3 regions of the Clostridium sp. JS66 genome follow, and region 2 is predicted to be linked to each of the others. Evidence: riboswitches for the same ligand, from Rfam matches in the RefSeq annotation. Region 2 holds a riboswitch; each other region holds the start of a gene.
The links. Region 2 has a riboswitch for FMN ahead of Q6H37_RS01140 (ECF transporter S component). Riboswitches for the same ligand answer to the same signal wherever they lie in the genome.
Positions count from the first base shown of each region.

Region 1: another riboswitch for FMN. It lies ahead of Q6H37_RS10585 (FGGY-family carbohydrate kinase); the one in region 2 lies ahead of Q6H37_RS01140 (ECF transporter S component).
Region 3: another riboswitch for FMN. It lies ahead of ribD (bifunctional diaminohydroxyphosphoribosylaminopyrimidine deaminase/5-amino-6-(5-phosphoribosylamino)uracil reductase RibD); the one in region 2 lies ahead of Q6H37_RS01140 (ECF transporter S component).

Region 1 is NZ_CP131467.1:2,235,505-2,243,589, forward strand. Features, by position in the region: gene Q6H37_RS10565 (TetR/AcrR family transcriptional regulator) at 1-49, opposite strand, end outside; gene Q6H37_RS10570 (efflux RND transporter periplasmic adaptor subunit) at 227-1,216, shown strand; gene Q6H37_RS10575 (HlyD family secretion protein) at 1,231-1,890, shown strand; gene Q6H37_RS10580 (DHA2 family efflux MFS transporter permease subunit) at 1,901-3,457, shown strand; FMN riboswitch at 3,517-3,630, shown strand; gene Q6H37_RS10585 (FGGY-family carbohydrate kinase) at 3,864-5,387, shown strand; gene Q6H37_RS10590 (VOC family protein) at 5,520-5,882, shown strand; gene Q6H37_RS10595 (cell wall-binding repeat-containing protein) at 6,095-7,978, shown strand.
Region 2 is NZ_CP131467.1:227,878-235,962, forward strand. Features, by position in the region: one part of gene prfB (peptide chain release factor 2) at 1-998, shown strand, start outside; gene Q6H37_RS01125 (MarR family winged helix-turn-helix transcriptional regulator) at 1,225-1,686, shown strand; gene Q6H37_RS01130 (MDR family MFS transporter) at 1,718-3,160, shown strand; gene Q6H37_RS01135 (Tex family protein) at 3,379-5,541, shown strand; FMN riboswitch at 5,632-5,749, shown strand; gene Q6H37_RS01140 (ECF transporter S component) at 5,876-6,499, shown strand; gene Q6H37_RS01145 (hypothetical protein) at 6,568-8,085, shown strand, end outside.
Region 3 is NZ_CP131467.1:838,488-846,572, forward strand. Features, by position in the region: gene Q6H37_RS03710 (amino acid permease) at 1-857, shown strand, start outside; gene Q6H37_RS03715 (MBL fold metallo-hydrolase) at 935-1,828, opposite strand; gene Q6H37_RS03720 (hypothetical protein) at 2,074-2,397, shown strand; gene Q6H37_RS03725 (hypothetical protein) at 2,468-3,175, opposite strand; gene Q6H37_RS03730 (5-methyltetrahydrofolate--homocysteine methyltransferase) at 3,276-3,911, opposite strand; FMN riboswitch at 4,047-4,165, shown strand; gene ribD (bifunctional diaminohydroxyphosphoribosylaminopyrimidine deaminase/5-amino-6-(5-phosphoribosylamino)uracil reductase RibD) at 4,360-5,472, shown strand; gene ribE (riboflavin synthase) at 5,515-6,168, shown strand; gene Q6H37_RS03745 (bifunctional 3,4-dihydroxy-2-butanone-4-phosphate synthase/GTP cyclohydrolase II) at 6,245-7,447, shown strand; gene ribE (6,7-dimethyl-8-ribityllumazine synthase) at 7,491-7,955, shown strand; gene Q6H37_RS03755 (Na+/H+ antiporter NhaC family protein) at 8,051-8,085, opposite strand, start outside.

The DNA.
Region 1 (8,085 bases), 2.0 Mb from region 2:
TGCAAGATTTAGTAGGCTCGGTAGAAAAGTTATTTTTTTGCTCATCCATATTGCTAACACCATCCTTTTGAAAAGTTTTATTTTTTCTATTGCATTTATCGTAAACTTATTATATCATACAAATAAGGAACTGTGCGTTTCTTATTTTTAAAAAGAAAAAATACATAAAAGTTAATAGGAATTGATTTTGAAAAAATAACCAATATATTGAAGGGAGTAATGATTAATGAAAAAACTAGGTTTAATGTTCATATTATCCACATTTTTAGGAATCTCCATATTAACAGGGTGCAGTAGCCCAGATAAAAGTAATGCTAAAACCACTGTAAATGTAGAACATAGTGATAAATGTGGAACAGTATATTTAATGGCAGGTAAAATTAATACCAATGAAAATGTAAATATATCCTCAAAAATTACTGCTAAAGTTGCTGAAACATATGTTGATATTGGTTCAACGGTGAAAAAAGGCGACCCACTCATGAAGCTGGATTCAAAAGACCTTGAAGCACAGGTAGCTAAGGAAGAGGCCAGTGTAGGAACGGCTCAAGCAAATTTAGCTAAAACCCAAAGCGGGTCCAGACCAGAACAAATATATAAAGCTCAGGCTTTAGTGGATAGTGCAAATGTCAGTTATGAAAATGCCAAGAAGAATTATGAAAGAAATCAAAAACTTTTTGATACTGGAGCTATTTCAAAATCTCAATTGGAGCAGTTTCAGACAGCGTTAGCTGAAGCTGAGGCATCCTATAAATCATCAAAAGCAGAATTGGATATTTTAAATAAAGGAGAAGCACAAGAAACTATTAATGTTGCAGAGTCACAAGTAAAAGAGGCTCAGGCAGCATTAGATATTTCAAAAATTCAAATGGACAATTCCGTTATTGTTTCACCTATATCTGGAGTTGTGACAGCAAAGGATATTAGAACTGGAGAATTAGCAGCAGCAGGAGCTAATTTGATGAATATCGTAAATTCTGATGCAATGGTGGTAGATGCTTATTTGCCTGCAGAATATATAAATAAAATAAAAGTTGGACAAGAAGTGGTTATTAAAGCAGTAGAAGTCCCAGACAAGGAATTTAACGGTGAAATATCTGTAATTGATTCTGTAGTTAATTTAAAAAATAAAAATATTCTTGTTAAGGTGAAGTTTAAAAATCAGGATGTAGAATTGAAACCAGGTATGTTTGCCGAAGTTGGCGTAAAAAATTAGGGAGGATGATAAAAATGAAGGAAAAACGAAAGTTAATAATTTTAGTTATATTTGTTACAATGTTAATAACCCTTGGAAGCGTAGGATATTACTACTGGCATAACAATACATATTATATTTCTTCTGAAGATGCAAAGGTATCTGGGGATTTTGTGAAGATATTACCTGAGGTGTCAGGAAAACTTGTTGAATTCAATGTTAAAGAGGGGGATAAGGTAGTGAAAAATCAAATCATTGGTCGTATTGATGCTGTTGGATTAGATGATTCCAGTATAGATGAATCCCTTTTGAGGGCACCTATGGATGGAGTAATTATTAAAAAGCAGGCAAATGTTGGGGAGTATGAATTAAGTACTTCAGCTCCTACTCTTGCCATGGTGGTAGACCCAAGCCAGTTATATGTAACTGCAAATATCGAAGAGAGTAAGGTTGAAAATATAAAATTGGGTCAGCAGGTAGATATAAATTTTGATGAGTTTAAAGAAAAAGATTTTAAAGGAAAGGTGGATTCTATAGGTAAAGCATCAAATTCAGCATTTTCTATGCTTCCCTCTTCTTCAAGTGGCACTTTTACAAAAGTAGTTCAGAAAGTACCTGTAAAAATTAAGTTGGATAAAACAGATGGTAATCTTTTACCCGGAACCAATGCAGTCATAAAAATCCATATAAAGTAGGTGGGTAGTAATGGAAAATAAAAAGAATATTTCATATAAATGGCTTACAATGAGTGTAGTTGTATCGGCACTTTTTATGGCAAACTTAGATACCAGCGTTGTCAATCTTTCCACCTCAAAAATGATGCAAACCTTTAGTGTATCCCTTGATCAAATACAGTGGGTAATAAGTGCTTATACATTGACACTGGGAGTTACTATACCATCAACAGGATATTTAAGTGATAGATTTGGATTAAAAAAAGTGTTTGTTATTGCTTTGATCTTATTTACATCTGGTTCATTAATGTGTGGTATTTCATGGAACTTAATGTCTATTATAGTAGCACGAATTACTCAAGGAGTAGGAGGAGCCTTCATTATATCACTTGGTATGACAATATTAATGACTACTTTTGATAAAAGTGAAATGAGTATGGTTGTGGGTATTATTGGTATCTGTGTTATGGCTGCTCCTGCTCTAGGCCCCACTCTTGGAGGGTATATCATTCAGAATCTTGATTGGAGGTTTATTTTCTTCATTAATATTCCAATAGGGATACTCAGTACAATATTAGCTATGATCATACTTAGAGAATCACAGCACAAAGCTTCGCAACACTTTGATATCATAGGTCTTGTGACTTCAGCTGTTGGAATGTCAGCTATTCTTTATGTGCTGGGAAAAAGTAATGTGGATTGGAGCGATATTAAAAATATAATCATAATGATAGTAGGATGTTATAGTATGTTCATGTTTGTTGTTAATGAACTGCTAATCCCTGAACCTATGCTTAATTTGAGACTTTTAAAGAATTACACTTTTTGCATGAGTAACATTATTATGAACGTTGCTTTATTGGCTCTCTATGGAGGTGTGTTTCTTATGCCTATATTTCTTCAGCAGATTAAAGGATTAGATTCTATGCAAGCAGGCTTAATACTCTTTCCTGAAGCAATAGCAACTGCAATTTCTATGACGGTTTACGGAAAAATAGGGAATAAACTGGATACAAGGATATTTGCTATATCTGCTTTGGTATTAATTGGTTTAAATAGCTACAGTATGTCCAAAATTACATTGGAAACTTCTAATACAATTATAACTGTTCTGTTAATGATAAGAGGTTTTGGAGTAGGGTTTCTTATAGCGCCAGTTCAAACAATGGGGTTTAGTGCATTGCCAAAGTCTGTAATGTCAAATGCTTCAGCACTTTTAAATACAGTAAAGCAAGTAGGTACATCTATCGGAATTACTTTGATTACAAGTATCATGCAGAGTAGAACCACAATCAATTATTCGAATTTATCTCAACAGGTAAATTATTTTAATCCCAATAGCATGAACCTGTTTAAAATGCTGCAGGGAGTTATGGTACAATCTGGAGTATCTCCAAGCGATGCTCAAGCTGGAGCATTAAGTCAGCTTTTTGGAATAGTTGCAAAACAAGCTCAGCTTCAAGCACTGAATGATACTATGTTAGTCATTTCAGTCATCACAGCAATTATTGTTATTCCCACATTTTTATTAAAAGAAGGTAAGCAATTAGAAGATGGAATGGCAAAGGGTATGGAAAAAGGAAATTAGTATAAGTCATGATTGACATGAAAAAATAACAATGCTATATTAATGGTAAAGTTATATAAAGTATCCTTCGGGGTTGGGTGAAATTCCCTATCGGCGGTATAGCCCGCAAGCCATTTGGCAGATTCGGTTAAATTCCGAAGCCGACAGTATAGTCTGGATGAAAGAAGGTGAATGAATAATATTGTATATTGTTAAATTTAACAATATGTTTATTGTGTTTACTAACCCCTAGGAAAACCTAGGGGTTATTTTTATGTTAAAAAAAGTTGGTATATAGAAATTTATTTTTACTCTATAGATGTTTTATATAGCTTTATATCAAGGTACACAATACTTTATATAAGGAAAAGAGGTGAATTTTAGTGGGAGACTTATGTGTTTAAATATCTCCTGCTAAAAATGAAAAATGGGACATTATTATCTGGGTTTTGATGCAGGTACTCAAAGTGTAAAAGTAGCTGTATATGATGAAAATATGAAATGTATAGTAAAATCATCTAATAAGACAACTTTAAAATATCCACATCCAGGATGGGTTGAAATGGATGCAGATGAATATTTTTTGCTTACAAAACTAGGAATTAAGCAGTGCATAAAACAGTTGAAAGATAAAAAAATTGATCCTGGACAAATCAAAGCAATTATGGGTGATGGAATCATCTGTGGAGTTGTTGGCATAGATGAGAATGGGAAGGCAATTACGCCTTATATAAACTACCTGGATTCAAGAACGCAAAGTGATGTTGAAAACCTTAAAAAATTGGATCTTGATATTTGGGGAAGAGAAACGGGTAATGCTGATCCAAGCTGTATGTTTCCTGCATTACATGCACGATGGATTTTGGAAAATATTAAAGAATTTCAAAAAAGAGGAAAGAAATTTGTTCATAATGCTCCTTATATTTTAATGAATCTTGCAGGTTTAAAGAGCAGTGCTGCCTTTATTGATTGGGGAACCATGTCAGGTTGGGGACTTGGATATCGTGTATATGAAAAGGAATGGTCTGATAAGCAGCTTAACATATTGGGAATAGACAAAAGTTATATGCCTAAAATTGTAAAACCCTGGGATGTTATTGGTACTCTGTCAGAAGGTGTTGCAGAGGAAACTGGATGCCCTCATGGCATACCAATTTGTGCTGGAGCGGGTGACACCATGCAGTCCATGCTTGGAAGTGGAATACTTGAAGCAAATAAAGCTGTGGACGTTGCTGGAACTTGTGCTATGTTTTGCGTTTCAACAAATGGAATTATTCCAGAACTAAGTAAGAAGGGAAGTGAATTGATTTTTAACAGTGGTACTTTGGAGAATACATATTTTTATTGGGGATTTGTTAGAACTGGAGGTTTGGCACTGAGATGGTTTAAGGATAGTATTTGTAAGAAATCTGATGACGACAGTTATTATAGAGCACTTAGTGAAGGAGCGGAAAAGGTTAAGCCTGGATGCAATGGTGTGATTTTTTTACCATATTTAACTGGTGGATATGGAGAATTTTCAAATGTTAAGGGCTGTTTTTTGAACATGACCTTAGATACTGACCAATTTGTCTTATGGAGATCTGTTTTGGAGGCTATTGCATATGATTATATGGAAATTACAAATGATTATAGAAATGCTGGAATTGAAATAAATAGAATTACCATAACTGAAGGTGGAAGTAGAGATCATCTTTGGAATCAAATTAAAGCAGACATTATGCAAAGTGAGGCAATTACATTAGAAGTTTCAGGTGGTGCTGTACTTACAAATTGTATTGTTGCTTCCTATGCAGTGGGTGATACACAGGATTTAAAGAAAGCACTTGCAGGTAACTTAAAAATCATAAATAAGTATACTCCTGATATCAATAATTCAAAAATTTATAAAGAGCATTATAAACTTAGAAAAAATGTATTAAATAATGTAGCTAGTAATGTAAAGTTGTAAAACGGTACAAATTATACAGAAGAACATGAAGCAATAAATGAAAATATGGAGTTTTAGTTACATATAAATATTTTAAATTGCAATAATATTTTATATAATTAAAGCAGAGATATTAAAGGGAGGAATTAGAATATGAAATTCTGTTGGAGTACATTAACAGTTAAAGATTTAGAGGAATCTTTAAAGTTTTATGAAGATATTGTTGGACTTAAGATTCAGCAAAGATTTAAAGGTGGACCAGGAATGGAAATTGCCTTTTTAGGAGAAGGGGAAACAAAGATAGAACTTGTATATAACTCAAATGTGAAAGAAGTAAATTATGGTGCCGATATTTCCCTTGGTTTTGAAGTGAATTCAGTAGATCAAATGATGGAGCTTGTTAAGTCAAAAGGAATAGCTATACATAGCGGACCATTTCAGCCTAATCCACATGTTAAATTCTTTTTTGTGTTAGACCCAAATGGGCTAAAAATTCAATTTGTAGAGAATATGTAGTAAAAAAGCACCAAGCTATGAATTAAGTTTTATAGCTTGGTATTTTTTTATATTACTGCTGAGTTATTTATCATTACTAATAATTTATGTGTTTAATGATATATGAAAAACAAAACTATCCATTTATACCTGAATAAGACTTTTTATAGTATAATGATAATGAAATTTACCTTAATTTCAAATAACTTACTAATATTGGAGGCACTATAATTATGAAAAACAAGTTAATCATTATGCTGTGTATTGTAGGCGCGACTTTTTCTATGTCAACTAAAGTAATGGCTTCAACTAACATTCAGCGTATTTGTGGTGATGACAGGTATAATACAGCCATCGAAATTTGCAAAAGTGGTTGGACAAATGGTTCGAAATACGCGGTCCTAGCTAGTGGAGAAAATTTCCCTGATGCTCTTAGTGCAGCCCCACTTGCTAAAAAATATAATGCACCTATTTTATTGAATCCAGGAACAACTCTAGACACTAGAGTTGAAGATGAATTAAAAAAGTTAGGAGTAAAACAGGTATTTATTATTGGTGGAACAGCAGTTATATCTGATACAGTTAAAAATAAACTTGAAAACCTAAATATTAAAACTACAAGACTTTGGGGACAAGATAGATATGAAACTGCAGTTAAGGTTGCAGAGCAGTTAGATTTTAAAGGCGAAATATTTGTGGCTAATGGAGAAAATTTTCCCGATGCAGTATCAGCAGCACCCATTGCAGCTAAAAAATCTATGCCGATTATACTTACACCTAGTAATAATCTACCAACTTCTGTAATTAAATATATGAAAAATAAAAATATATCAAAGACATATGTAATTGGTGATGATTCTGTAGTGAGTAAAGATATTTTTTATTCGCTGCCTAATGCTGAAAGAACATATGGTGATAGTAGATATGATACTAATATTGCAGTATTAAATAAATTTAAAAATGAACTTGACTTTAGTAAAATTTATTTTGCTAATGGTGAAAATTTTCCCGACGCGTTAGCAGGCTCGGCTTTAGCATCAAAAAATTCATCTGCTATTATATTAGTAAATGATGATTCTGGACAACCCACTAAAGATTTTGTACTTTCCAAAATACCTTCACAGTGTGAAGCTAATATAATTGGTGGAAGTAAGGTGATATCAGATGAACTAATAAATTATATGATATATCCTGCAGGTAACACTAATGGTAATGTATGTTTACAGGGACTTGCTGCTAAACAAGGAGAATGGGTTTATTATACTACTTATCCATTTGGAGGTTTATATAAATCTAAGGAAGATGGCAGTTCAACTACAAAGTTAGACAATGGTATATATAGATACATAAATGTTGTTGGAGATTGGATTTATTATTCCACAGGATTTGAAATATACAAGATGAAAACTGATGGATCTAGCAAAACAAAAATAATTGGTGATATCTCATTCTCATGTAAGAACATGATTGTAATTGGAAATACAATTTACTATCTTCAAGATACTAATAAAGATGGTAAAAATCATTTATGTAAAATAAATACAGATGGTTCAGGAAACACAATACTAAATGAAGAAGACAGTATTTTGAGTTTAAATATAGTTGGAAACTGGATTTATTATATAAATGAATCTGATAATTCTAAAATATATAAAATGAAACTTGATGGTTCAAGTAAGATGAAGGTAATAGATGATGCTGCTCATCAAATTCTTTTAGCAGATGGATTTATATATTATTCCACTGCTAATGGGATTTATAAGACAAAGCTTGATAACTCAAAAACTGTTAATGTTGTTAGTGGATTTGATATGAATGATTCATTTAATATTGAAAATAATTGTATTTATTATGTGTCAACAGATGGTTGTTTATATAAAGTTAAAACAGATGGCAGTGAAAATGTGAAACTGATAAATATTAAAATGCTAGATTTTAAGTTTGGTGGAAGTCCTAGTATATTTAATCCTAATATTGTAGGTGATTGGATTTATTATGACTGTTTTACTTTTATTTCTGCTGAAGACACTGTTACATGGTTATACAAAAGTAAAATAGACGGTTCTGAAAATGTAAATTTGCATCTTAAATACTTACAAGACAAATCAATGAAATAAAAAACTTCCTGTGTTATAAACCGCATGTTTAAATTAGCATGCGGTTATCTAGTTTCCGCATCTACACAAACGTCTATTTATGGATCTACCATATTTTAATACAGAAT
Region 2 (8,085 bases):
AAGAATTACAAAGAAAAATGCAGGAAACTAACTTTTGGAATGATACAGATAAAGCACAAGAAATAACAAGTGAAGAAAGGTTCCTTAAATCTAGATTAGATAGGTATAAAGAACTTGAAACTAAAATTCAGGATGCTGAATTTTTAACTAAGCTTGCAATAGAGGAAAATGACCTTTCTTCATCAAAGGATATAATGAGAGAAGTAGAAGAGATTGACAATGAAACAGAAAGGTTTAGGATTGAGATATTACTTTCTGGAGAATATGATAAGAACAATGCCATAATGGATATCCATGTAGGCGTTGGAGGTACTGATGCTCAGGATTGGACAGAAATGCTTCTCAGAATGTATACAAGATGGGCAGAAAAAAAAGGATTTAAAATAGAAACTGTAGATATTTTACCAGCAGAGGATGCAGGAATTAAAAGTGCTACTTTAAGAATAATTGGAGAATTTGCTTATGGATATTTAAAAGCTGAAAAAGGGATTCACAGATTAGTTAGAATATCACCTTTTAATGCTAATGGAAAAAGGCAGACCTCATTTGCATCTATTGAAGTATTGCCGGAGCTAACTAATAATCAAGATATAGATATAAAACCGGATGATATAAAAGTTGACACTTATAGGTCTAGTGGAGCAGGAGGACAGCATGTAAATAAGACAGAATCAGCCATTAGAATAACTCATATTCCAACAGGAATTGTAGTACAGTGTCAAAATCAAAGAAGTCAGCATCATAATAGAGAAGAAGCAATGAGAATGTTAAAAGCTAAGCTTGCTGAGCTTAAAGAAAGGGCTCATAAGGAAAAAATAGAAGATTTAACTGGAGAGCTTAAAGACATGGGCTGGGGAAGTCAAATAAGATCCTATGTATTCCAACCTTATACTATGGTAAAAGATCATAGAACATCTGTAGAATGTGGAAATATTAATGCAGTAATGGATGGAGATATAGATCAATTTATAAATGAATATTTAAAACAATATAATTAAAGTGTTTGAAGATCATAAGTATATTTACAATGTATTTATGACATGACTTATGAAAACTCATAAACTTGTTTTATTTGCACATGCAAGTGAAACAAATTTATGGGTTTTTATTATTTAATTTATTGGTTACGATTACATTGCTTGACAAATATAAATGATTAACATATTATTAGTATAACAATTATTTTTATAACAAGTATTAGTTCGCCATATAAAGGAGGAAAAAATGATTACATCTCTAGATAAATCCATTGGAATGTCCATAAATTATGTCAATAAAAAAATACAAAGATATTTATCCATAAACCTTGAAAAATACGATATTACGACAGAACAATGGGCAGTATTATTAAAATTAGTTGAGAAAGAAGGAATTAATCAGAAATTATTATCTAAGGAAGTAGAAAAAGATCAGGCAACACTAACAAGAATATTAGATATTTTAGAAAGAAAGAGTTTGATTATAAGAAAAAAATCACCCGAAGATAGAAGAGCTTTTTTAATTTACACTACTGATAAAGGTAAAGAAGTTAAGGAAGAAGTGTATCCTTTTATTGAAAAATTATTTAAAAATATGATATGTGGTATTCCAAAAGATGAATTGGATCTGTTTGTAGGTGTTCTTAGTAAAATTAATGAAAATATGTGTACTGAGGAACAAAAAATAAAACAATGTAATAAAAAGTAATTGGAGAATGTTTTAATAGGAGGTCGATATAATGGAAGAAAGAATAGAAGAAATTCAATATCAACAAAAGGTTTTTAAAGTAGTACCAATTAGTATAGCGTTAATAAGTGCAGGATTTCTTTGTATGTTAAATGAAACAGTATTGAATATGGCGTTAAAAAATTTGATGGTTCAGTTTAGTATAACTGCAAACACTGTACAATGGTTAAGTACAGGATATATGCTTATTATGGGTATTTCTATACCTATCTCAGCTTATCTTACTCAAAGATTTACAACAAGGCAATTATTTTTAGCTTCTGTAATTATATTTATACTTGGAACAATTATAAGTGGAATTGCTCCTACTTTTTCAATTTTATTAGTAGGACGATTAATTCAAGCTGTAGGAACAGGTGTTTTAATACCTAATATAATAAATACCTTAATAATTATTAATCCTATAGAAAAACGTGGAAAGGCACTTGGGATATTCAATCTTGTTATGTTTTGTGCACCTGCTATTGGTCCAACTCTTTCAGGATTAATCATACAATCTCTTAATTGGAGATGGTTATTTTTTGCCATAGCACCTTTCTCTGTTATTGCACTTATACTTGGGTATATTTATATAGAGAATGTAACAGAACTATCAAAACCAACTCTTGATGTTGTATCAGTTGTATTATCAACTATTGGCTTTGGTGGATTTATATATGGAGTTAGTAATATAGGAGGAGCATCTAATACTACAATGGTTGTTCCTATGATTGTAGGATGCATTGCACTAGCAATATTTGTATTACGTCAATTACATATGAAACAACCTATGTTGGATATGCGTACATTTAAGTATCCAATGTTTACCTTGGGAACTATACTTATTATAATTATGCACATGGTTAACTTTGCAACTATGCTTCTTTTACCAATGTTTCTTGAAGGAGCTTTGGGTTTAACAGCTTTTACAGCAGGACTTATTATGCTTCCTGGAGGACTTATCAATGGAATTGTATCACCTATTTCAGGACATCTTTATGATAAGTTTGGTCCTAAAGTATTGATTCTTCCAGGATATATTATTTCAACTATTGTATTTTTTATATTTTCTAGAAGTTTGTCACTTAGCATAACTATTCCAACAATAATTATTTTGCATTGTCTTTCATTAATAGCTGTTGGAATGATAAATACACCAACTCAAACAAATAGTTTAAATCAATTGACTCCAGAATATTATCCTCATGGTACAGCTATAATGAATACATTACAACAAATAGCAGGGGCATTTGGAACCTCATTATTTGTTGCTATTATGTCTGCTTATCAAAAGAATTATTTAATGACTGCAAGTAATCCTAATGATTCTAAGCAGCAAGCTTTGGCATTAGTTTTAGGAGTACGACATACCTTTGCAATTGAAGTAGGGGTACTTATTGTTGCTGTAATAATATGTTTATTTATTAAAAATAATAAAAAGGCAGTAACACAGTAGATTTAAGAAACCACTAGAGTTTAATATTATTTAAAGTTGTTAGCTTATATTAATTTGCCAAATACCATGTTGGTGGTGTAATATATTATTAGTCATTTTTAAAATAAAATGAAAATTGCTACTTATAGTAGCTTAATGTTTTCAGTAAGCACCCTTGTTTATTACTGTTTTAGGGTGCTTAAATTAAGATAATAAGGTTGGAGGCAAGTATAAGTAATATGAAAAATATAGTAGATAGATTGGTAGAAGAACTTAATTTAAATAAGAAAAATGTTGAAAGTGTAATAGATCTTTTAGATGGAGGAAATACTGTACCATTTATAGCTAGATATAGAAAAGAAGTAACTGGTAATATGGATGATGTAACTCTTAGAAATCTATTTGAAAGACTTACATATTTGAGAAACTTAGAGAGTAGAAAAGAAGATGTTATAAGGCTTATAGATGAACAAGGTAAGCTTACAGATGAATTAAAAACAATTATAATGAAATGCGATACCTTAACCGAAATAGAGGATATATATAGACCATATAAGCCTAAAAAAAGAACAAGAGCCATAATAGCAGCAGAAAAGGGTTTAAAACCATTAGGAGAAGCTATATGGAATGGCGAGTTTAAAGATGACATAAAAGAATATGCCAGTAAATTTATAAATGAAGAAAAGGAAGTAAAGTCAGAGGAGGAAGCACTACAAGGTGCAATGGATATAATAAGCGAAATTATATCTGATACTGCTGAATATAGAAAATGGATTAGAAACTTAGTTAAAAATGAGGGACTTATAGAAACTACTGGCGAAAATAAGGAAAATGAAACTACTCCTTATGAAATGTATTACGATTATAAGGAAGCTGTAAAAAGTATTCCAGCTCATAGAATACTTGCGATAAACAGAGGAGAAAAAGAAAAGATACTTTCAGTTAAAGTAACTGCAGACATGGAAAAAATAATTGTCTATTTAAAATCGCAGTGCTTGAAAGGAAATGACAATACAGATATTTATATAGAAGAAAGTATAAAGGATTCATTAAAAAGACTTATATATCCATCTATTGAAAGGGAAATAAGAGCTGAACTCACAGATATAGGAGAAGAAGGAGCTATAAAGATATTTAAGGCTAATTTAAAAGCATTATTAATGCAGCCTCCTATTAAAGGAAAAGCAGTATTGGGCTATGACCCTGGATTTAGAACAGGATGTAAAATAGCTGTACTAGATGATACAGGTAAACTATTAGATACAGCTACAGTATATGCTACAGTACCTAAAAATGATGTAGAAGGAGCTATAAAGACACTTAAAGAATTAGTTTATAAATATGATGTAGGTGTTGTATCTTTGGGAAATGGTACTGCTAGTAGAGAGTCTGAAGAAGTTATTGTAAGATTAATAAAAGAAGTTAAAGAAGAAAAAAACAAAGAGCTCTATTATGTTATTGTGTCAGAAGCTGGAGCTTCAGTATATTCAGCATCTGAGTTAGCAGCTAAAGAGTATCCAGATATAAATGTATCCTTAAGAGGAGCTATATCCATAGGAAGAAGACTTCAAGATCCACTAGCTGAACTTGTAAAAATAGATACTAAGTCTATAGGTGTAGGACAATATCAACATGATGTCACACCTAAAAAATTAGATGAATCTTTGAAAGGTATTGTAGAGGATTGTGTAAATAGTGTAGGTGTAGATTTAAACATAGCTACGCCATCACTTTTAAGTTATATTTCAGGAGTAAATGCAACAATAGCACAGAATATTGTAAGCTATAGAGAAGAAAATGGTAAGTTCAAAGGTAGAAAGGAACTTTTAAAGGTCAAAAGATTAGGAGCTAAGGCTTTTGAGCAATGTGCAGGATTTCTAAGGGTTATGGAAAGTAAGGAACCTTTAGATAATACATCAGTTCATCCTGAATCATATGAAGCTGCTAAGGCGTTATTAACTACATTAGGATATACAATAGAAGATTTGAAAAATGTAAAATTATCAGATATAGATCAAAGAGTAGATAATATAGGTATTCAAGGATTAGCAAAAAAATTGGAAATAGGTGTTCCTACGCTTAAAGATATAATAAAGGAAATGAAGAAACCAGGAAGAGATCCAAGAGAAGAAATGCCAAAGCCTGTATTGAAAACTGGGATTATAGATATGGCTCAATTGAAACCAGGTATGCAACTTACAGGGACTGTAAGAAACGTGGCAGACTTTGGAGCTTTTGTTGATATAGGTGTTCATCAAGATGGACTTGTACACATAAGTCAGTTATCGGATAAATTTGTAAAGCATCCTTTAGATGTAGTTCAAGTTGGAGATATAGTTGAAGTAACTGTGCTTGAAGTGGATGAAAAAAGGAAAAGAATAGCATTAACTATGAAAAAATAATTATTAGCAAATAATACATTTAAATATTTTGTTATATTACTTGAATTTTAAAAAAACTTGTACTATAATATAAACATAAAAGTTAATAAAATTAGTCTTCAGGGCGGGGCGAAATTCCCCACCGGCGGTATAGCCCGCGAGCCTTAAATAGGTATGATTCGGTGTAATTCCGAAGCCGACAGTAAAGTCTGGATGGAAGAAGATAAAGTATAATGTTTATTCGCCCTGGTATTTTATATCAGGGTTTTGTTTATGCCATTATACATCTAAAAATCAAATCCCAAAGAAGATGAATTTATTTTAAGTTTTTAAATTTAATTGGAGGATGGTAAAAATGAAAAACGAAAAATTAAACAGATTGGTTAAGGTGTCTTTACTTGGGGTGATCGGATTTATACTTATGTTTATAGAGGTAGCTACACCATTATTTCCAAGTTTTTTGAAAATCGATATAAGCGATTTACCAGCTTTAGTAGGAGCTTTTGCATTAGGACCTGTAGCAGGTATATCTATAGAATTTTTGAAGAATTTGCTTCATGGTTTATTTGTTGGAGGAACAGCTTTTATAGGAGAATTAGCAAACTTTGCAGTAGGATCAATTTTGGTAGTAGTAGCTGGATATATTTATAATAAAAATAAAAGTAGAAGAACAGCTATATTTGGTTTAGCTGTAGGAACAGTTGCAATGTCATTAGCAGCTAGTGTTTTAAATTACTTCATATTATTGCCTTTATATGAAACAGTGCTTCATTTCCCTATAAGTGCTATAGTAGCAATGGGAAATAAGATAAATCCAAATATAAAAGACCTAAATAGTTTTGTAGTTTTAGCTATCATGCCTTTTAACTTGATTAAAGGAATAATATTATCTTGTTTAACATTTGTTATGTATAAAAGTGTATCGCCAATTCTTCATGAAGAAAAAAGAAGTAAAACACAACTTGCAAAGAATAATTAATATAAAAAATCCAGGTAACTCTGGATTTTTTTTTACTTACATACGATAATAAAAAAGAGGTGAATACTATGGCAGGTATATGGAATATAAATAGTACCTATAATGTTAATACCAAGAGAATGTTTAGCAAATTATCCTTTGAAGTTGGACAGAATTTTGCAGCTAGAATTATGAATTTAGATAAATTAACAGGAGAAGTTTTATTAAAGCTTTTAGATGGATGGCAATTTTCAGCAAAGCTTCAAAATGGTGTAGATATATTACCACAAGGTTTGATGAGATTTCAAGTAGAAGGTTTTGAAGATGGAAAACTTCAATTAAAAATACTAAATCCTGATAATAAAAAAAGCAACACAGAAGAGGATTCTATAGATTTTTTATTGAAAAGTAAAAGTATTAATGTAGATAAAGAAGACTATCCTCTTTTAAATAGAATGATAAAACATGAGATGCCTTTAACAAAAGAAAATATATCAAATATGAAAACTATAGTAGATTTTATGGGTAAGATAAAGCAGAATCCAGAAGAGGAAAATGCATTTATAGGTAAGTATATGCAGAGTAAAAATGTACTTCCAGATAGTCTTAAAGGTCAAGAAATTAAAGATACATTAAAAAGTTTTTTTAATGAATTAAAGAACCTTTCAGAAGAGGATATACTTATTTTTGCAGAGAATAACATTGATTTGACAGAAGATAACATTAAAAGTTTTAATGATATGTTTAAGGGATCAGGAAATTTATATAAGGAAATTAAAAATATAGAACAGCAGGTTTTAAAGAATAATGCGCAAAAGCAACCTGATGAAAATGTAAAAAGTGAAAAAATTTATATTAACGCTGAACAAGAAAAACAAATAGTAGGGGATAATGTTGAAAACATAACATACAAAGAAGATACTAATTATACAAATACAATTGAAAATCAAGGCGAAAATATAAATAGTGATAAAAGTATAAGCGATAACAAAAATTTAGTTAATAGTGATGTAAAAAGTAAAGGAGAAAATTTAGAAAATAGTAATGTTGCAATTAAAACAGAAAACAAAGTTGAAGATAAAAGTACAACTGAGGGTAAGGATACTATAACAAATAAAGAAATAGAAACAGGTGAAACCATTGAAAAGGAAATTAAGAATTATGTAAGTAAAAATAATACTATTGATAAAGAAAAAATTGTGGATAACATTGCAAAGGCTATAAAAGATCAAATAAGTGAGAAAACCCAAGAAATGAAAAGTATAATAGAAAAAGTATTAGAAAAAAATAGTGATACCAAACTTGAAACATTTAGTAATATTGCTCAAGTTTTAGATAAGAATATGAATGACTTTAAAGTTTTTAATACTATATCCAACTCATACTATTACATGGATTTACCTTTAAATGTAGATAACTCTGAGTATCAGTGTAAGCTTATGATAAAAGATGAAAGAAAAAAAGGTAAGAAAATAGATTCTACTAATGTAAAAATAGCAGCGTCTGTTAATACCAATAATATGGGTGTGGTGGATGCTTACATAAAGGTAAATAATTATAATATGGATATAAATATAAAGTGCAATAGCCCGTGGATTAAGATATTG
Region 3 (8,085 bases), 610 kb from region 2:
TAAATAATATACTTGTTATAATTAAATTAGCAGTTGTTATATTATTTATAGTAGTTGGAATAGGACATGTTAATCCTGCTAACTGGCATCCATTCTTCCCATATGGTGTAAATGGTGTATTTACAGGAGCATCTATAATATTCTTTGCTTATGTAGGATTTGATGCAGTTTCAACAGCAGCAGAAGAAGTTAAAAATCCTCAAAGGGATCTACCAATAGGTATAGTAGCTTCATTGTTAGTATGTACAGTATTGTATATTATAGTTTCAGCTATATTAACAGGTATGGTTCCTTATAAAGAATTCCATGGTAATGCAGCTCCAGTTGCTTATGCTCTTGCAAAAGTAGGAATTAATTGGGGTTCAGCTTTAGTATCAGTAGGTGCAGTTTGTGGTATATCTTCAGTTTTACTTGTTATGACATTTGGTTCATCTCGTATACTATTCTCATTATCAAGAGATGGATTGTTACCAACAGTATTTTCAGAAATTCATCCAAAATTTGGAACACCTGTAAAGAGTACTTTATTAGTTGGTGTATCAACAATGGTGCTTTCAGGATTCTTACAAATAGGAAGACTTGCAGAAATGACTAATATAGGAACACTTTGTGCATTCTGTATAGTTTCAGCTTCGGTTATAGTTCTTAGAAAGAAGAGACCAGATGTTAACAGACCATTTAGTTGCCCAGGCGTTCCTATTACTCCAGCAATTGCAATCGTATTCTGCTTATACTTAATATATAAATTACCACAATTAACACACCAAGTATTTGTAGTTTGGATATCAATTGGAATTGTACTATACTTTATATATGGTAAGAAACATAGTATAATGAATTTTGAAGAACAAAAATAAAATGATAAATAAGTAATTAAAAAAGGAATCTTTACAATACTATTTGTAAAGGTTCCTTTTTAAGACTAAAATTTGCATTAAGATTTTCTAAAATAGTATAGTTTACCAGATTCTATGGAGTGTTCTATTAGTGCTTTAGAATAAAGGTATGCAAGAAAAGCAGAAACTCCTCCTAAATTAAGATGGTATTGATAAAAATTAAAAGATAGATCATTTAAAACAGCTATGTTTTCTAAAATGTCCTCACGAGTTAAAGGCTGTTCTAAAAGTTCCAGAATTTGATTTTTATAGTTTTCTATATTATTTAAATTTTTATCACAAAGTTCTGCAATTTCGTCTTTGCATAAAACTTTATCTGCATGGCTTATAACAAAATAATCTGAATCTATTGTTTTTATACTGTTTAGAGTATTTAAACTTTCTTCTATATCATATAAATAAGGGAAGGAGTATTTCTCCATTATTTCTGCACTAAATATGGAATCACCTAAGAAACATACTTTTTCTGGGGTTATAATTCCTATTTGCTCTATAGAATGACCCTTAAGAGGTATTATTTCGAACTTTTCATCATTAATTTTATTTGTACCATAGTCTAATATAAAGTCTACTGGCAAAGGCTTATTGCTAATATCTATTCCTTTAATAGGAGTGGAGGAGGATAATATTGCTCCTTGAATTTCTTGGTTTTCCATGAATAATTTTTCCTTTAAGGAGGTATATACTAAGCATCCAGGATAGTTTTTTTGAAAATAAATGTTCCCACCACAATGATCTAAGTGGTTATGGGTATTTATTATATATTTAGGATGAAGACTATTTTTTATTAATATATCTTCTATTTTTTTAGCATCAGAATTATTCGAACCTGTATCTATTATGAGACAATTTTTATTCTTAAATGCAAAAATTCCAGAATTGGTAACTGAGTTTATATAATATGTATTTCCTTTAATTTTATCTAAAGACATAAAAGTTCACTTCCTTATTAATTTTGTTTAGGTATATGAGAGAAAATAACAAGTGAAATATAGTAACATACTGACTGGTTATTTTTGAATATGCCTTGTTTATAATGATATCATATGTGAAAATAAATTTGAATTATTGCGGTAAAATTTACACATGATAAAAACACTAAAAATTTTGAATTTTAAGCATATGCATGCTATAATTTATAATAGTATATTATATTTACTTATATGGAGGTATAAAAATGGATTCTTCAGCAATGACTAGCCTAATGACACTTCTTGCTTTTACAGGTATTATTCAAGGATTAGGTATGAAATATAGCAAATCTGTTAGAAAGAAGCTTATGCTGGATGCAAAAGGTGTAGATACAAAGTATGTTAACATGAAAATAAATTATTTAATAATAGTAGGAACTGTTTTATTAATGGTTCAAGTTGCATCTTATTTTAGACCTGAATTATCAGAAAAATTAAATATAGTATTTTCAGCATTTTTATTACTTTCTATAACAGTAGATATGGTCTATAGAAAGATAAGAAGAAAGAAAATGTTGAAAAAGAATTAGATTTAAATTAATGCTGTTGATAACTTACTATATCAACAGCATTTTTAATAAATAAAATAGAATGAATTATTTATATTGCTTTAAAGTTTTCGTAGTTTTCAGCATAATAATTTTTGTCATAAGGTGATTCTCTTAAAGGACATTGCAATCCAGGGCACATGAAACAATTTTTATAATTATTCTCATTATGAAAATAAATGCCTGAGTAGGTTTTGCTAGGAGTCATATAAAATTTATCATTAAGTGATACTCCTATATATTTCATAGGATCTTCTAGAATTTTGAATATTTTTCTTAATTCATCCATATTCCAATCTATAGTAGAACCAGGGTTTACTCTAGCTAAGCTGCCAGTACTAAAGTTAATTTCTATATATTTTTGTAGTTCTAAATGCACTTGTATTAAAATGGATTGACTTATATGTTCGGCTACTTTACTGATAAGTTTATCTTCCTTTGACTCACACCATTTTTGCAGTTCTATTCCAGATGTAATTATATAAGGAAAAGCTATAAGTTCATTACGTAAATTTACACTTATAACTCTGCTAAAAAACTCTTCACAACCAATTAAGGTAGAATTATGAGATTTTTTATCTATAGTACATTTTTTAAATAATGCCTTAGGCTTAGCCATTTTTTCAGCTTCAGATATGAGCTCTTTTAGTATAATAGATTGTTCCTTGCTACTAACATTTAATTCATTGTATAGCTTTGAGTATTCTATATTGAACTTTAAATCCTCCAACAAAATGCATCCATTAGTTAAAGTTTTCATAACATTCATCAACCCCTTAAATATATTTTAGTGTACATATTTAATCTGAAATAAGCATAATGCTTCGCATTTTTTAAACTGTGAAAGTTGAGTTTATGTGCTATTTCTTTCTCATACTGCACTGTTCCTTATTCTTGCATCTACTACAGTCATGGTCTATATTACTTAAAGGTTTATTTTTATCTGCGCCATAGATATAAGCCATAGATCGCAGTGATGTAAGCATAAAATCTTCGTTTACATATATATCTAGAAAATTTTTAGAATCTAGTTCATCTAAAATGTTTTTTTGGTACCGTAGAGGAATTTCACCATCTCCAGGTGCTATTCTATAACTAAGGCCTAATCCTAATTCTTTAGCCTTACTGTGTATGTGATTAAATAATTGGGAGCTTATTTCAAACAAATAGGAAGCAGCCATAGCGTCTAGTACCATTCCCTCCTTCATTTTAGCATAAGAAAAAAATTCATTTACTTTTTCAGAAATTTTATCACCAATAGTGACTAAACAGTAAAAGATATATTTATAATCTTCTATTACTTCGAAAGTAAAGTCTTTATTTTTTTCTGCTATAGTGAATATAGCAGAAGGTTGTACACATTCATATAAATTAGGTAAAAGCTTTTCATATAAAGAACTTATCTCTTCATCAGTTATAGTTTCACAATAGGATTTTAAAGTATCTATAACTTGCTGCTTATCCAATTTAAAATCAAAGTCTAGTACTACTTCCATTTTCATATACCTCCATTAATTAGCAAATACACACAAGTATATTATACACTATTTAAGTTGAAAATTTAGAATTTAATTAATAATTGACAAAATTATCAGAATGGTGTATATTAAACCTGTAATAAAACTTAATATAAAAACTTTCGGGGCAGGGTGAAATTCCCGATCGGCGGTAAAGTCCGCGAGCTGATAAGTCAGCATGAACTGGTGAGATTCCAGTACCGACAGTAAAGTCTGGATAAAAGAAAGAAAGATGCAATTTTAGTAATAAGCAATTAGTATGCTTTTAAATGTTTTGCATATAATAATCCCTGAAGGTTTCTTCAGGGATTTATTTTTTTTATAAACTATTTTAAAAGAAATTGGTAACACTTATAATCATCTACTTCAAAATTTTTAAAAATAAGTAATTAAATTGAAAATATATATTAGGAGGAAGGGGAAAGTCTTGAACGATAAGAAAAAAAATTTAGATGAATATTACATGAAAATGGCTTTAAATTTAGCATTAAAAGGACAAGGAAATGTAAATCCCAATCCTTTAGTAGGAGCAGTAATTGTCAACAATGGAAACATAGTTGGACAAGGGTACCATAAATTTTATGGAGGACCTCATGCAGAAGTATATGCTTTGAAAGAAGCTGGTGAAATGGCAAAGGGGGGAGAGCTTTATGTATCCTTAGAACCATGTTCGCATTATGGTAAAACACCTCCTTGTGCAGAAGCTGTTTTAAAGGCTGGCATTAAAAAAGTAGTAATAGCTATGAAAGATCCTAATTCCTTAGTAGCTGGAAGGGGAATAGAACTTCTAGAGAAAAATGGAGTAGAAGTAGTTGTGGGAGTTTTAGAGGAAGAAGCAAAAAAAGTAAATGAAATATTTATAAAATATATTACACAAAAAACTCCTTTTGTAATATTGAAAACGGCTATGACTTTGGATGGAAAAATAGCTACTAGAACAGGAGAATCGCAGTGGATAACAGGAGAAGAATCCAGAAAATATGTGCACATTATCAGAAACAGAGTAATGGGCATAATGGCTGGAATAGGAACTATTAAAAAGGATGATCCACTACTTACCACTAGATTTATAGAAGATGGTAAAAGCCCTACAGCTATAATTGTAGATTCTAAACTTTCAATACCTGTGCAATCAAAAATATTTACAACTTTAGATAAAAGAAAAATTATAATAGCATGTACTGAAGAATTTGATGCAAAAAAGAAAGAAGAGTTAGAACAAAAGGGGATAAAAATAATAGTAACTCCTAAAGATAATAATAGAGTAGATTTAAAATATTTGATGAAGGAATTAGGAAAAGAAGGTATAGATAGCATTCTTTTAGAAGGTGGAGGAGAACTTAATTTTTCCGCACTAGATTCTAAAATAGTAGATAAAATATTATGCTTTATAGCACCTAAAATTTTAGGAGGCGCTACAGCTAAAACTCCAGTTGAAGGTAACGGTATTGAAATTTTAAAGAATGCTGTATTAATCAATAAAATGAATTGCAAAAACGTTGGAGAAGATTTACTCATTGAAGGGTACTTTAACAATTAGAATATATAGATTAGTAATTAATACTTAAAAGGAGGTGGCTTTTTGTTTACTGGAATTATAGAAGAGGTTGGAAGAATTTTAAGTATATCTAAAGGCACAAACTCTGCACAAATTAATATAGAAGCTAAAAAGGTATTAGAAGATGTTAAGCTTGGAGACAGTATTGCTGTAAATGGAGTTTGTCTTACAGTAACAAGTTTTAAACATAATAGTTTTACTGTAGATGTTATGCCTGAAACTATGAGAAGAAGTAATTTAAATAATTTAAAAAAAGGCAGTTTAGTAAACTTGGAAAGAGCATTGGCTTTAGGTGAAAGATTAGGTGGACATATAGTTAGTGGGCATATAGATTGCACAGGAAAAGTAGTTAACATAAAGAATGAAGATATAGCTACCTGGGTTGCTGTAGAAGTTCCTGATGATGCATTAAAATATATTGTGCTTAAAGGATCAATAACCATAGATGGTATAAGTCTTACAGTAGCAGAAGTAAATGAAAAATCTTTCAGTGTTTCTCTTATACCACATACTAAAGGAGAAACCACTCTCTATGAAAAGAAGCTTGGCGATGAGGTAAATATCGAGTGTGATTTAATAGGAAAATATGTAGAGAGATTAGTTTTTATGAAGCAAAAGGAAGAAAAAAAAGAATCTAAAATAACAGAAGCTATGTTAAGAGAAGCTGGATTTATGTAGATGATCAATTAATGATTTGTAATAAAAATTTAACTATAGAGAAGTTAATAACTAAAGTGTTGAAGGAGAGATAGAAATGGAATTTGAATTTAATAGTATAGAAGAAGCTTTAATGGATATAAAAGAAGGAAAAATGATAGTAGTAATAGATGATGAAAGTCGTGAAAATGAGGGAGATCTCCTTATGTCTGCAGAGAAGGTAACCCCTGAGGCTATAAACTTTATGGCTAAGTTTGGAAGAGGACTTATATGTACACCTATGACAAAGGAAAGACTTAGAGAACTTAATATAAATCACATGGTAAGTGAAAACAGTGAAAAGTTTTCAACAGCATTTACAGTATCTGTTGATGCAGTGGAAACTTCTACAGGTATATCAGCTTATGATAGAGCTTTAACAATACAGAAGCTTGTAAATCCAGAGTGCTCAGGAGAAGAATTTGAAAGACCAGGTCATATTTTCCCTCTTGAAGCTAAAGATGGAGGAGTACTTGTAAGAAATGGACATACTGAGGCTGCTGTAGATATATCAAGATTAGCAGGTTTTTCTCCAGCAGGCGTAATTTGTGAAATAATGAATGAAGATGGTACTATGGCAAGAACTCCACAGCTTATGGAGTTTGTAAAAAAACATAATTTAAAGATTATAACTATAGAGGATCTAATAGTTTATAGAAAGAAAACAGAAAAGTTTATAGAAAATGCAGCTGAAGCTCATATACCAACAAGATTTGGAGATTTTAAAGCTGTAGGATATAAAAATATTTTAAATGGAGAACATCATGTAGCGTTTGTAAAAGGAGAAAACTTTGAAGATGAACCAGTATTAGTAAGAGTTCATTCAGAATGCCTTACAGGAGATGCATTCCATTCTCTAAGATGTGACTGTGGAGATCAATTAGCAGCAGCTTTAACTCAAATAGAAAAAGAAGGCAGAGGAGTTCTTGTGTATATGAGACAAGAAGGAAGAGGTATAGGACTTTTAAATAAATTAAAAGCTTATGCACTTCAAGAACAGGGTATGGATACAGTAGAAGCAAATATTGCCTTAGGATTCCCAGCTGATTTAAGGGATTATGGTATAGCAGCTCAAATTCTTAAAGATTTAGGAGTAAATAGTGTAAGATTACTTACTAATAATCCTAAAAAAGTATCAGGACTTTCTGAATATGGAATAAATATAGTAGAAAGAGTACCAATAGAAATGGAATACTCAAAAGAGAGTATAGATTATATGAAAACAAAAAAAGAAAAGCTAGGACACTTACTTAATTTATAATACAGAAAGTGATTAATTTTATTTAAAATTTGGAGGTATAAATATGAAAATTTATGAAGGAAAATTAAGTGCAGAAACATTAAAATTTGGTTTAGTAGTTGGAAGATTTAATGAATTTATAGGATCTAAACTTTTATCAGGAGCACTAGATTGTTTAAAAAGACATGGAGCAACAGAAGGTAATATAGAAATAAGTTGGGTTCCAGGAGCTTTTGAAATTCCACTAGTAGCAAAAAAAATGGTAGCTATGAAAAAATATGATGCTGTTATATGCCTTGGTGCTGTAATTAAAGGTTCTACACCACATTTTGATTATGTATCTAGTGAAGTATCAAAGGGAGTAGCTCATGTATCATTAGAATCAGAAATACCTGTAATATTCAGCGTACTTACTACAGATAATATAGAACAGGCAATAGAAAGAGCTGGAACTAAAGCAGGTAACAAAGGTTGGGATGGAGCTATGTCTGCTATAGAAATGGCTAACCTAATGAAGGAATTAAAATAATATAGTATATAAGTTGCAAAATAAAAAAGGAGATGGCTTATTTTAAGACAGCTCCTTTTTTACTTATAATTAAAAAGTGTATAGTTTATGTATTCTTAAGCTCCAATGGAAGAAGAATCTTCCTCTTCTA